Regions from separate parts of the Pseudoalteromonas sp. L21 genome, predicted to be linked through region 1. Evidence: predicted binding sites of a transcription regulator. Region 1 holds the regulator's gene; the other holds the start of a gene.

Region 1 (5,684 bases):
ATGTAAACGTCTTGTCTCAGAGAAACGTCTAATGAGTGTTTGATCATCACTATCAAGGTAAAATAAGGTTGGATTGGCGAAACCTGGCAAGTATTCAAGAATATCATTAAATTCTTGTTGCTCTTTTGGCAGGTTACGTACGTCGATACTGACTGCTATTTTGTCGTAATTATCAGAGACGCTGCGCACTAGCGAAGGTAATAGGTTTACAGGAATATTATCAACGCAATAATAACCAAGATCCTCAAGGACTCGTAAAGCGACTGATTTACCTGAGCCAGAACGGCCACTGATAATAATTAATTCCATTTATGCCTCTGATGCAATAACTTGAAACAGTTCCTGATCGGTTTTAGCGCTGCGTAACTGTTTACAAAATTCTTTGTCTTTTAGTCTATCAGCAATTGTTGATAAGGTCTTTAAATGAAGTTGGCAGTCTCCATCAGGTACGATGAGTGCAACAAAAATATCAACAGGGCGGTTGTCAATTGCGTCAAAGTTAATTGGAGATTCGCTCACTATAATAAACGCATGCGGTTTATCAGCACCTGACATACGACCATGCGGAATAGCAATACCTCTACCAATTCCTGTGCTCCCCAATTTTTCTCGATTGAGTAAAGCATTAAGAATATCTTGCTGCGATAGATGAGGAAGCTGCTCATGAGCGAGTTCGCTGATAAATTCGAGAATTCTTTTTTTGCTATTAAAAAGGACCGCAGCTTTGCTGCAGTCCTGGCTAGTAAGTGAACTAAGTTTCATAATTTAGTGTCGAGCTAATTTCTCTTTGTGTTTAATTACTTGGCGATCAAGCTTATCAATTAGCGAGTCGATGGCCGCGTACATATCTTGATGCTCTGTAGAGGCAAACAGTTCGCCTCCGTTTACATGTAAAGTTGCTTCTGCTTTTTGACTTAATTTTTCTACGTCTAAAATGACATGAACATTATTAATATGATCAAAATGCCTTTCTAGTTTCGCAAACTTGGTGTTTACATAGTCTTTTAATGAATCTGTGATTTCTACATGACGACCAGTTAGGTTTAGTTGCATAAGCATTTTCCTTCTATGTAAAACGTCTAAATCAAGCTTTTACGCTGATTAGACGGCGGTATTGCTAGAGACTCTCGGTATTTTGCAATTGTACGTCTAGCTACTTTAATTCCTTGCTCAGCCAATATATCTGCAATCTTACTATCACTCAATGGCTTCGCTGAGTTTTCTGCGGCAATAAGCTTTTTGATTAAAGCGCGTATTGCCGTTGATGAACACTCGCCACCATTTTCTGTGCTGACGTGGCTTGAGAAGAAATATTTCAACTCAAAAATACCCCTTGGGGTATGCATATATTTTTGCGTTGTAACCCGTGAAATCGTCGATTCATGCATTTCGACCATTTCAGCGACATCATTTAGCACCATCGGTTTCATCGCCTCAGGGCCGTGTTCAAAGAAAGCCTGTTGTTGTTGAACAATACAGTTCGTTACTTTTAATAAAGTATCATTCCGGCTCTCTAAGCTTTTAATAAACCACTTAGCTTCTTGCAGATGAGAGCGAATAAACTGACTGTCGCTGCTTGATTTTACAGAGCGTGACATAGCCGCATATTGGCTGTTCACTCTGATCTTTGGCATACAGTCAGGGTTAAGCTCAACGACCCAACGACCTTTTACTTTTTTTACTGATACGTCGGGTATGACGTATTCAGACTCTTCACGTACGATGCTATCCGCGGGCTTAGGGTTCAAGCTATGGATAAGCGTCATGACTTCTTTTAGCTCGTTTTCTTTAAGCTTAGTCTTTTTCATCAAAGTACGATAGTCGCGGCTTGCTAATAATTCGATGTGCTCAGATAAAACCATTTTAGTTTCAGCCAAATAAGGTGTATCTGCATCGAATTGACGAAGTTGAATACATAGGCACTCTTGTAAACTGCGAGCACCAATGCCGACAGGATCAAATAGCTGTATTCTTTTTAGGACCGCTTCGACTTCATCAAGTTCTATTTCTTCTTCTTCATCATCGTTTTGATTAAAGCTTTCAACAATATCCTCACAACTGACGGTTAAAATACCTGAGTCATCAATAGCTTCGACTATAGCAACAGCAATTGCTTCATCAGTTGGACTAAATGGGGTCAACTGTAGTTGCCACATCAGATATTCGTGGAGAGTTTCGGTTGACGCACCTTGATAAATAGACTCATCTTCTGGCATTGGCCCTGAAGAGGTTGAAGGAGCTGCACTCATGTACTCATCCCATGTGACGTCCATTGCTAGGTCGTCACTAACGGTATCTTTATTGAGTGCATCACTGCTTTCTTGCTCGTACTCACTTGGTGCTTCTTCTGCCGTAGCAGTGACTTGTGAATCATCAGAGTCAGATTTTTGTTCGTTTTTACCGATTGCGTCTTCACTGTAATCCGCTTCTTCCACTTCAAGTAGAGGATTACTATCAAGCGCTTCTTGTATTTCTTGCTGGAGATCCAATGTACTAAGTTGCAATAAGCGAATGGCTTGTTGCAGTTGTGGAGTCATTGTAAGTTGCTGGCCCATGCGCAGCTGTAATGATTGCCTCATGTATCCCTAACAATCCTTTTAAATCATTTATTGATACTACTTTGAGTCAATATCAATATGTTGTCATTATTGTAAGTCTAGCAGATGCTCTAGTCGGTGATGTATTGGTTACAACCTGAATTGCTCGCCTAGATAAACATCGCGTACGGTTTGGTCTGCTAATACGTGTTCAGGCGTGCCTGATGCAATTAGCTCCCCATGAGAAACAATGTAGGCTTTTTCACAAACATCAAGGGTTTCTCGAACATTATGGTCAGTTATTAGTACACCGATACCACGGTTTTTCAAATGCTCTATAATTTTCTTTATATCTAACACTGAAATTGGATCAACACCAGCAAAAGGCTCATCTAGCAGAATAAATTTTGGATCTGCGGCTAATGCTCGCGCGATTTCAACACGGCGACGCTCGCCTCCTGATAGCGCCATACCTTGGCTATCTCGAATGTGCTGAATACTAAATTCATCAAGCAGGTTATTGAGTGTTTCTTCTCGTTGCTGTTTTTTAAGATCTTTACGTGTTTCAAGAATCGCCATCAGGTTTTGGTAGACCGTCAACTTTCTAAAAATGGATGATTCTTGGGGTAAATAGCCAATACCTAATCGAGCGCGATTGTGCATGGGTAATAAAGTGATGTCGTTGTCATCAATACTAATTTTACCTTTGTCGCTTGGCACTAGCCCTACAATCATGTAGAAGGTGGTGGTTTTACCTGCACCGTTAGGGCCTAGTAAGCCAACAATACTGCCAGCTTCGACTTCTAGTCCCACATTTTTGACAACTTGGCGACCCTTATAGCTCTTTGCTAACAGCTCTGCTTTTAATGTACTCATGGCTGGCCTTTATCATCTTTTTTATTATCAACAGGCACTAAGATTGTATGCACACGATCCGTTGAATTTTCGTCTTTTTCAGCACTAATGAGTTGTTGTTCCATGTCATAAGTTATACTTTTTGCACTGACTTTTTGCCCTGCTTGTGTCACTTGTGCATCGCCAACTAAGGTGAGTAAACGCTTTGCTACATCGTAACGTACTTCGTCTGCACTGGCGCTCATAACCGTGCCATCTTCTTGTTTTTCTTCAAAGTAGGCTGGCTTACCTGTGGCAATGATAAGTGAAACAGTACCATCAACCTCACCAGCATGTGCTTCTAGGCGATCTGCGGTAATACGACGATTACCATGGGTTATTTCTACATTTTCTTCAAAAATCCCGACTCCATTTTTTAACTGACCTACTTGGCGATCTGAGCTAATGCTGATAGGAGTACCCGCTTGGTCTGCAGCAGCGCTTGAAAACGCAATCAATAAGCTTGGGATTAGAAGTAATTTTTTAAGTTTATTGGTCATAGTATATGGTTCGTGTATGGTTAGTTAACTCGACGATTTCGGCTTTTAAATCAGCTTTTAAACCTTTACCGGTAATCTTTAAGTTTGGGCCTGTTAATGTAACAGGTTGTTTTGAGTACATGGTCATTTTTTCAATATCGACATTGATATTTTCTGCGTTGATATCTTCAATCATGCCATTATGAGTTAGATTTTTTGCAACAACGTCACCTTCAAAAATAAGTTGATCGTTTTCGTACAAGGTAGCCTCTTTTGCTTTCACCTGCCAAACCTGTTGATCCCCATAAATGGTAAAAATAGGCTGTTCAAAAAAAGTAAACCCTAATTGCTGGTATAGCTCCATTTTAGCCGCAGCGACTTTATGGCTGATGTTACCTTGCTCATCATACGCCGTTTGCTTTAGCGCAATGGCGGTGTAATCCGGTGTTGCGATTATCTCGTCTTCACTGTTTATTGCGCCTGTTGGTTGGCTAAAGTACGGATACCATAACCAGATCATGCAACAAACAAAAACAATACTCAGTAAAATACGGGCTATATTCATGCGCTGGTTCCATCAGTTGTTAACGCTTTCGCGTTTTCCAGCATTAATAAATCTGTAAGCTCTCGCACAGCGCCAAACCCTCCGGGTAACATGGTGGTGTAATGAGCGAGTCTTTTTATAAGTGGGTGAGCATCGTTTACAGCAACCGCAAAGCCTACTTTTTCCATGACAGGTAAATCAGGGCCATCATCACCGATATAGGCTATTTGCTCATCGCTCAAAGTCAGTTTGTCTTTTAATTCTTGATACGCAATAAGCTTGTTTTCTTGACCTTGATAAATGTGTTGTACTGTTAGGCTAGTCATGCGTTGCTGAACTATTTGTGAATGTCGCCCTGTAATAACCGCAACCTCAAAGCCACTATTTATTAATGCTTTAATACCAAAGCCATCTTTGGTATTGAACGCTTTGAGTTCTTCACCGTTATTTCCTAAGTAAATACGGCCATCAGAGAAAACGCCATCAATATCGCAAATGAGTAGTTTTATTTTCTGAGCACGTTGGCTTACATCGGTGCTTAATGGCTGATAAAGCTCGGCAAACGTCATCTTTAAAGTACCCCTGCTTTTAAAAGGTCTTGCATATTAAGTGCGCCAATCGGTGTATTACTTTCATCGATTATTATTAAACCGTTAATGCGTTTTCGTTCCATAATATTCAATGCTTCCGCAGCGAGCATATCAGCATGTGCGGTGGTGCATGAGCGCGTCATTACTTGGCTAATCGATGTGTTATGAATATCGACACGTTGCTCTAAAATACGGCGTAAATCACCGTCAGTAAACAGACCTGCAAGCTTTTTGTTTTCATCGACAATAGCTGTCATACCGAGGCCTTTGGCTGACATTTCTATTAGTGCATCTTTAACACTTTGGGATTCGGTAACGATAGGTGTGGCACTGCCAGTATGCATGACGTCTTCAAGGCTCAGTAATAAACGCTTACCTAGGCTCCCCCCAGGGTGAGATAAAGCAAAGTCATCGGCAGTAAAACCGCGCGCTTCGAGTAGGGCAACGGCTATCGCATCGCCCATAACTAATGTCGCAGTGGTGCTGGCAGTAGGGGCGAGGCCCAATGGACACGCTTCTTGGCTAACTTTGATGCACACATGGACATCCGATAGCTTCCCCATAGTTGAGTTAGGGTTACCTGTTAGAGATATCATTTTTGCGCCAATACGCTTAATAACAGGAATAATACCAAGCACTT
Region 2 (5,684 bases), on a different contig from region 1:
AAGGTCTTATATCTGCGTATTTATCCACACATTCACTCATAAAAACTACTTAAGTTAAAAAACGGCACGCTTAGCGTACCGTTTAAAGAATTGGCGGATTATAACTCAGGCAATTTTAAATGCGAACCGAGACGCGATAGTTAACCTATATCTTCTCTTAATAGTTATAAAAATATATTTTATAACAATCAATTAGCTAATGCTCTTACCAGTCTGTGTTGACTTCTTTAAGAGTATTTTTAACGCTAACCTCAACATTAAAGCGACCAATAATACGCCACACACTAAGCTCAACCAGTGCGGTAATACTTGATGTTCCTCCCCCATCATGGGTGCCACCACAAAACCAAACTCAGAAACTAGGTAATCCGTTAAAAAACCGAATAGTAATGCAACGCCTATGACACCGATTAAATAAGCAACTACAGCGCGTTGACCCAACTCTTTACCCACCACACCCAATGTTGCAACATTTGTGGCAGGGCCTGCCAACATAAATACCAACACGGCGCCTGGTGATACACCACTGAGCAATAAACCGGCTGCAATCGGGGTTGATGCCGTCGCACAAATATACATAGGAATGCTAATTAAGATCACCACCAGCATTGCAAAAATACCACTTCCCCACTGACTCAAGTACGACTCAGGCACATAGGTTTGGACCAGTGCGGCAAAAAATAGACCGATAACCAACCATACCATGGTATCTTCAAGCAACTTATTACAGCTAAAACTTATTGCGCGTTTAAGCTTTGCAACCCCTCCTTCAATTTTAACGACTTCCTTTTTGCTTGCGCAGCAGCTTGCTTTCTCAACAGTGGGAGCTTGCTTTGTACTACAACAACTTGATGTAGGCTCTTTAGCGGTTGCTTGCTTAGTGCTACAACAACTACTTGTTACTGTTTCAAGGTTATGCGAGGTTTTAGTACGCTCATTATTAAACTCACTCTCTTTACCAACTAACACACCAGCAGCAATCGCACTACATACGGCTGCAATCGGCCTGATCACAGCCATAAAAGGGCCTAATAAAACATAAGAAACAGAAACAGAGTCAACGCCCGTTTCAGGGGTCGATACTAAAAAAGCCGTCGTCGCACTTTTTGAAGCGCCAGCCCGCCTAAGTCCTATAGCGGCAGGGATCACACCACATGAGCACAATGGCATTGGGGCACCAATAAGAGCAGCTTTAATTGTGGTCCAAAGTCCCTCTTTACCAAGATGACGATGCAAAAAGTCCGTAGGCAAGTAAACATTTAATAGTCCTGCTATTAATAACCCCAACATCAACCAAGGGGCAGACAGTAAAAATAACTGCCAAAAATTAGTGAGTAAGTCCATCTATATCCTCCAATGTCGTTAATATAGAGCAATTTTCAGCAGGCTCTTCGCCGCCGCAACACTTCTTTGCTAATAGCGATAATGAATCATAAAACCGTGTTAATTCCTCAATACGTTGAGCGACTAAATCACGTTTTTGTAGAGTCATTTCTTTAACTTCATGGCACGAATGCTGATCTTTATGAATTTTTATTTGCAGCAACTCTTTAATTTCAGACAAGCTAAACCCCACGTTTTTAGCGCGTAAGATAAACGACATCTGTTTAATGTCTGTATCGGTATAAATACGGTACCCTGACTGTGAGCGCGAACTAGGCGTTAACAAACCATGTTTTTCGTAGTACCTTAATGTATCTGTTGAAACTCCCAACTTGCGGGCAAATTCACCTATTTTCATCACCGTCTCCATTTAAAAGCTTATACGTACTATAAACCTTGGAGTACACCCTAAGGTCAAGCATTAAATTAAAAAAGGAAAGCACATGAATATTACCATCCTTGATACCGCCACATTAGCAGATACCTCATTAGATTCATTAGCAAACTTGGGAACACTCTCTTGCTATGATTTAACAGACCCACAAGATGTTGTTTCTCGTTGTCAGGATGCCGATATTATCATTACTAATAAAGTCGTTATTGATCAAAAAGCGATGTCGCAGCTTAGCAACCTAAAACTAATTTGTGTTGCAGCAACAGGCACCAACAACATTGATTTAGATGCAGCCAAAACGCACAATATTGCCGTCACCAATGTGGCAGGCTACTCCACTCCTTCTGTGGTACAGCATACATTCGCACTCATCACTAACTTACTGGGTAATACCCACCGTTATATTCAAGATTGCCAATCTGGAAAATGGCAACAAAGCCCGATGTTCTGTCGTTTAGATTACCGTTTTAATGATATGTCAGGCAAAACACTTGCGATTATTGGTTATGGTTCACTTGGTAAAGCGGTTGCTGATGTAGGCCGTGCTTTTGGTGTTAATGTAATAATAAGTGAACGTAAAGGGCATGCTCCTCGCGAAGGACGTGTTAGCTTTGAAGAGGCGATTAAAACAGCGGATATTATCAGTATTCATTGCCCACTGACTGATGAAACTCGCAACCAAATAGCGGCTAAAGAGCTTAATATGATGAAATCAACAGCAATCCTAATAAATACAGCACGAGGGGGAATTATCAATGAAGCTGACTTAGCCAATGCCCTTGCTAATAATGTGATTGCGGGTGCCGGTGTGGATGTGTTGAGCAAAGAGCCAGCAGAAGAAAATAATCCACTTGCCATATATCAAGGTGATAACTTATTACTAACACCTCATATCGCTTGGGCGAGTCAAGAATCAATTGCTCGACTTGTGGCTGAAATAGCACTTAACATCAACGCCTTCAGCCAAGGTGAGGCACGAAATAGACTGGTCTAAAAAACAATTTTTTAGCCAAATAAGCTAAGTAATGAGTTCCACATTACTTAGCTAGCTCGCAACAACAAGCTAAAACTTTGATTATAAAAGAAATAAAATGTTGGCAAATGGATTGCTATATATGAAAAAACGAAACGATAAAACAAGGGATATAACAATGAAAAAAGCACTTCTTATTGCCGCGCTAACTGCACCTTTTTTAACCGGTTGTGTCATTGCCGTGTCAGACGGTGAAGCCGAAACTCACTGGGCAGGCGACTCGTCAACAAGCTGGCAAAAACACCACAAAAATAATCGTGAAGTCATTGCAAACTTAGCACTTGATACGCCTTACCAAACGGTACTCAATAAACTAAGCACACCTAACTTTACAGAGTTACTAAAACAGGATGACGGCGTATACCAAGTACTCTTTTATGCCACTCATAGCATCCACTCAGACAGCAAAACGACCAAAGATGAGTGCACCCCTTTGGTCTTTAAAAACGATAAATTAATTGGTGTGGGCGACACTATTTATAAATCACTTAGTAATGGCTAATTACTTTATGCAGGGGTAGACAAATAACCTACTCCTGCAATGTCGCAGATACTAACCGCGATACCACTTGGTCGCGCCCTGCCTCTTTAGCTTGGTATAATCCTAAATCGGCTTCTTCCAGTAATGTTTGCTCAGCATAAACTTGCCCTGACTCTGTGGTGGCAATACCAATACTAATTGTCACATACTCTGAATTTAAAGAGGCCTTATGCGGAATACTTAACTTATTAACTGCATTGCGTAGCTTATTAGCGAAAGCAACCGCCTCTTTAGCAGGAGTGCTGGGCAACACAGCTGCGAATTCTTCCCCGCCGTAACGGGCAACAAAATCACTCCCTCGCTCGCATGAGCCAACAAGTGCATGTGCTATTTTTTTAAGGCAATCATCACCCGCACGATGACCGTAACAGTCGTTGTAACGCTTGAAATGATCAACATCCATCAATAAAACCGACAAAGGGGTATGATCTCGTCTTGAGCGCCGCCATTCCCTAGATAAGTTTTCATCAAGATAACGTCTATTAGGAATTTCAGTTAAGCCATCAATCGATGCCAACATTTCGAGTAGATCATTTTTTTGTTTGATCATTAACTGATTGCGAACACGGGCACGAACAATCGCAGCGCTAAAGGGCTTAGTTATATAATCCATTGCCCCTAATTCAAGGCCCTTGGCCTCATCATCATGGCTGGTATTTGCGGATATAAAAATAACAGGCAACATATTTGTTGTTGTATTTTCTTTTATTTGTGCCAGCACTTCATAGCCATCGATACCCGGCATAACAATATCTAAGATTAATAAATCAACGGGTTGTGTTTTTAAAAATGTAAGTGCTTTTTCACCACTTTCAACACAAAAAACATCGTAATCTTGTCGCAATGTTTTTTCTAAGACCAAGCGATTTAACGGATCGTCATCAACAATCAGTACCTTGGCTTTTTTCAACATTTGTAGATCCTTGTTCGATGATAAATGCAATAACTTGCTTTATGTGTTGCTGCAGCTCATCGTTTAATAGCTCAGGAAGCTTACCTTGCGTTTTAAGTTCAGCCTCACACTGTTTAGCACATGCTGACAATCGCTTAAAACCTAAATTACCAGCAGACCCTTTGACATTATGCACAACTCTAACCAGTTCTTCAGTAGTACTTAAGGTAGAAATTTCTAATAATTGCTGTGCGGCCATAGTGGCAAACTTTGACAACATAGTTAATACCAAATCACTATCATTTGCAAACTGAGTTAAAACAAAAGAATGATCAAAAAATGGTTCAATTGGTTTATCAAGTTCACTCATTGCTAAAAAGAGCTTATTTGCAACAATTGGCTTTGTTAAATGCTTATTCATACCTGCAGCGACAGATTGTTCAATATCAGCAGCTTCGCTATGGGCGGTTAAAGCATAAATAGGCATCTGCTCTTTTGTGAATGATTGCCTAATAATTCGTGTCGCCTGACAGCCATCCATCTCTGGCATTTGAATATCCATAAAAATCAGATCTGGGGTTAAGCTTGCTGATAACTCAATTGCTTTTGCACCACTATCAGCACAAATAACAGTAATGTTAGCCTGCTTCAGAATACTTTTAATAATACTTAAATTAAGTGGATTATCATCCACTGCAAGCACTAATAGACCTGATAAATCTGTACTTGATGGGAGTAACGGGCTGTTTTTTTTGGCGGTCTGTGTGGTTTTATCAAGCTGTAAACAAAAGCTAAATTCACTGCCTTTCCCCTTTTCACTTGTGAGTTTAACTTCCCCCCCCATCAATGCGACTTCATATTTAACAATTGCTAGACCAAGTCCTACACCTTGATGAGAACGAGTAAGCGACTCGTCTCCTTGCGTAAAAGCATCAAATAATCGACTTTGATCAGCGTCGCTAATACCAATCCCCGTATCCTTAACTACAAAGCAAATAAGTTGCTGCTCATCGGACTGTTCAACTAAAGTAAGACTCAGTTTTACACTGCCATGTTCTGTAAATTTAGCCGCATTGGTTAATAAGTTTGCGAGCACTTGCTGTAAACAAATTTGATCACCCAATAAATTTGCATTAATGGTGTCATCACATTCGACGCTAAACTCTAAACCTTTTTTACTGCAAAGAGGCGTTGCAATCCCTTCACAGTAATCAATTAAGTCAGCCACGCTAAATGGTGCCTTATTTAATTGCACTTGCGCACTTTCAACACGAGCAAAATCAAGCATACGATTAAGTAGTGACAACAAACTATTTGCTGCCGACTTAGCTTGCGATGCGTAGCCTCGCTGCTCTTGCGATAAACCTTGTAAAGCGATTACATCTATTAAACCTAACACTGCATTAAGGGGCGTACGTATTTCATGACTTAAATTCGCAAT

The links. The regulator sigma-54, encoded in region 1, starts transcription at its own class of promoters, with help from an activator protein. The targets are predictions, from matches to a motif close to GTTGGCACGNNNNTNGNNT.
Region 2: L3V41_RS17150 (DUF3192 domain-containing protein) is a predicted target of sigma-54. The motif match lies at 2,871-2,889, and genes of this name have one in related genera.

What each region holds. Positions count from the first base shown of each region.
Region 1 covers NZ_JAKKCV010000001.1:1,049,019-1,054,702, reverse strand. The annotation lists gene rapZ (RNase adapter RapZ) at 1-309, opposite strand, end outside; gene ptsN (PTS IIA-like nitrogen regulatory protein PtsN) at 310-762, opposite strand; gene hpf (ribosome hibernation promoting factor) at 766-1,053, opposite strand; gene L3V41_RS04805 (RNA polymerase factor sigma-54) at 1,080-2,579, opposite strand; gene lptB (LPS export ABC transporter ATP-binding protein) at 2,688-3,413, opposite strand; gene lptA (lipopolysaccharide transport periplasmic protein LptA) at 3,410-3,931, opposite strand; gene lptC (LPS export ABC transporter periplasmic protein LptC) at 3,921-4,475, opposite strand; gene kdsC (3-deoxy-manno-octulosonate-8-phosphatase KdsC) at 4,472-5,023, opposite strand; gene L3V41_RS04780 (KpsF/GutQ family sugar-phosphate isomerase) at 5,026-5,684, opposite strand, start outside.
Region 2 covers NZ_JAKKCV010000006.1:158,890-164,573, forward strand. The annotation lists gene L3V41_RS17130 (1-acyl-sn-glycerol-3-phosphate acyltransferase) at 1-40, opposite strand, end outside; gene L3V41_RS17135 (SO_0444 family Cu/Zn efflux transporter) at 193-1,344, opposite strand; gene zntR (Zn(2+)-responsive transcriptional regulator) at 1,328-1,741, opposite strand; gene L3V41_RS17145 (D-2-hydroxyacid dehydrogenase) at 1,827-2,771, shown strand; gene L3V41_RS17150 (DUF3192 domain-containing protein) at 2,929-3,312, shown strand; gene L3V41_RS17155 (diguanylate cyclase) at 3,341-4,264, opposite strand; gene L3V41_RS17160 (response regulator) at 4,233-5,684, opposite strand, start outside.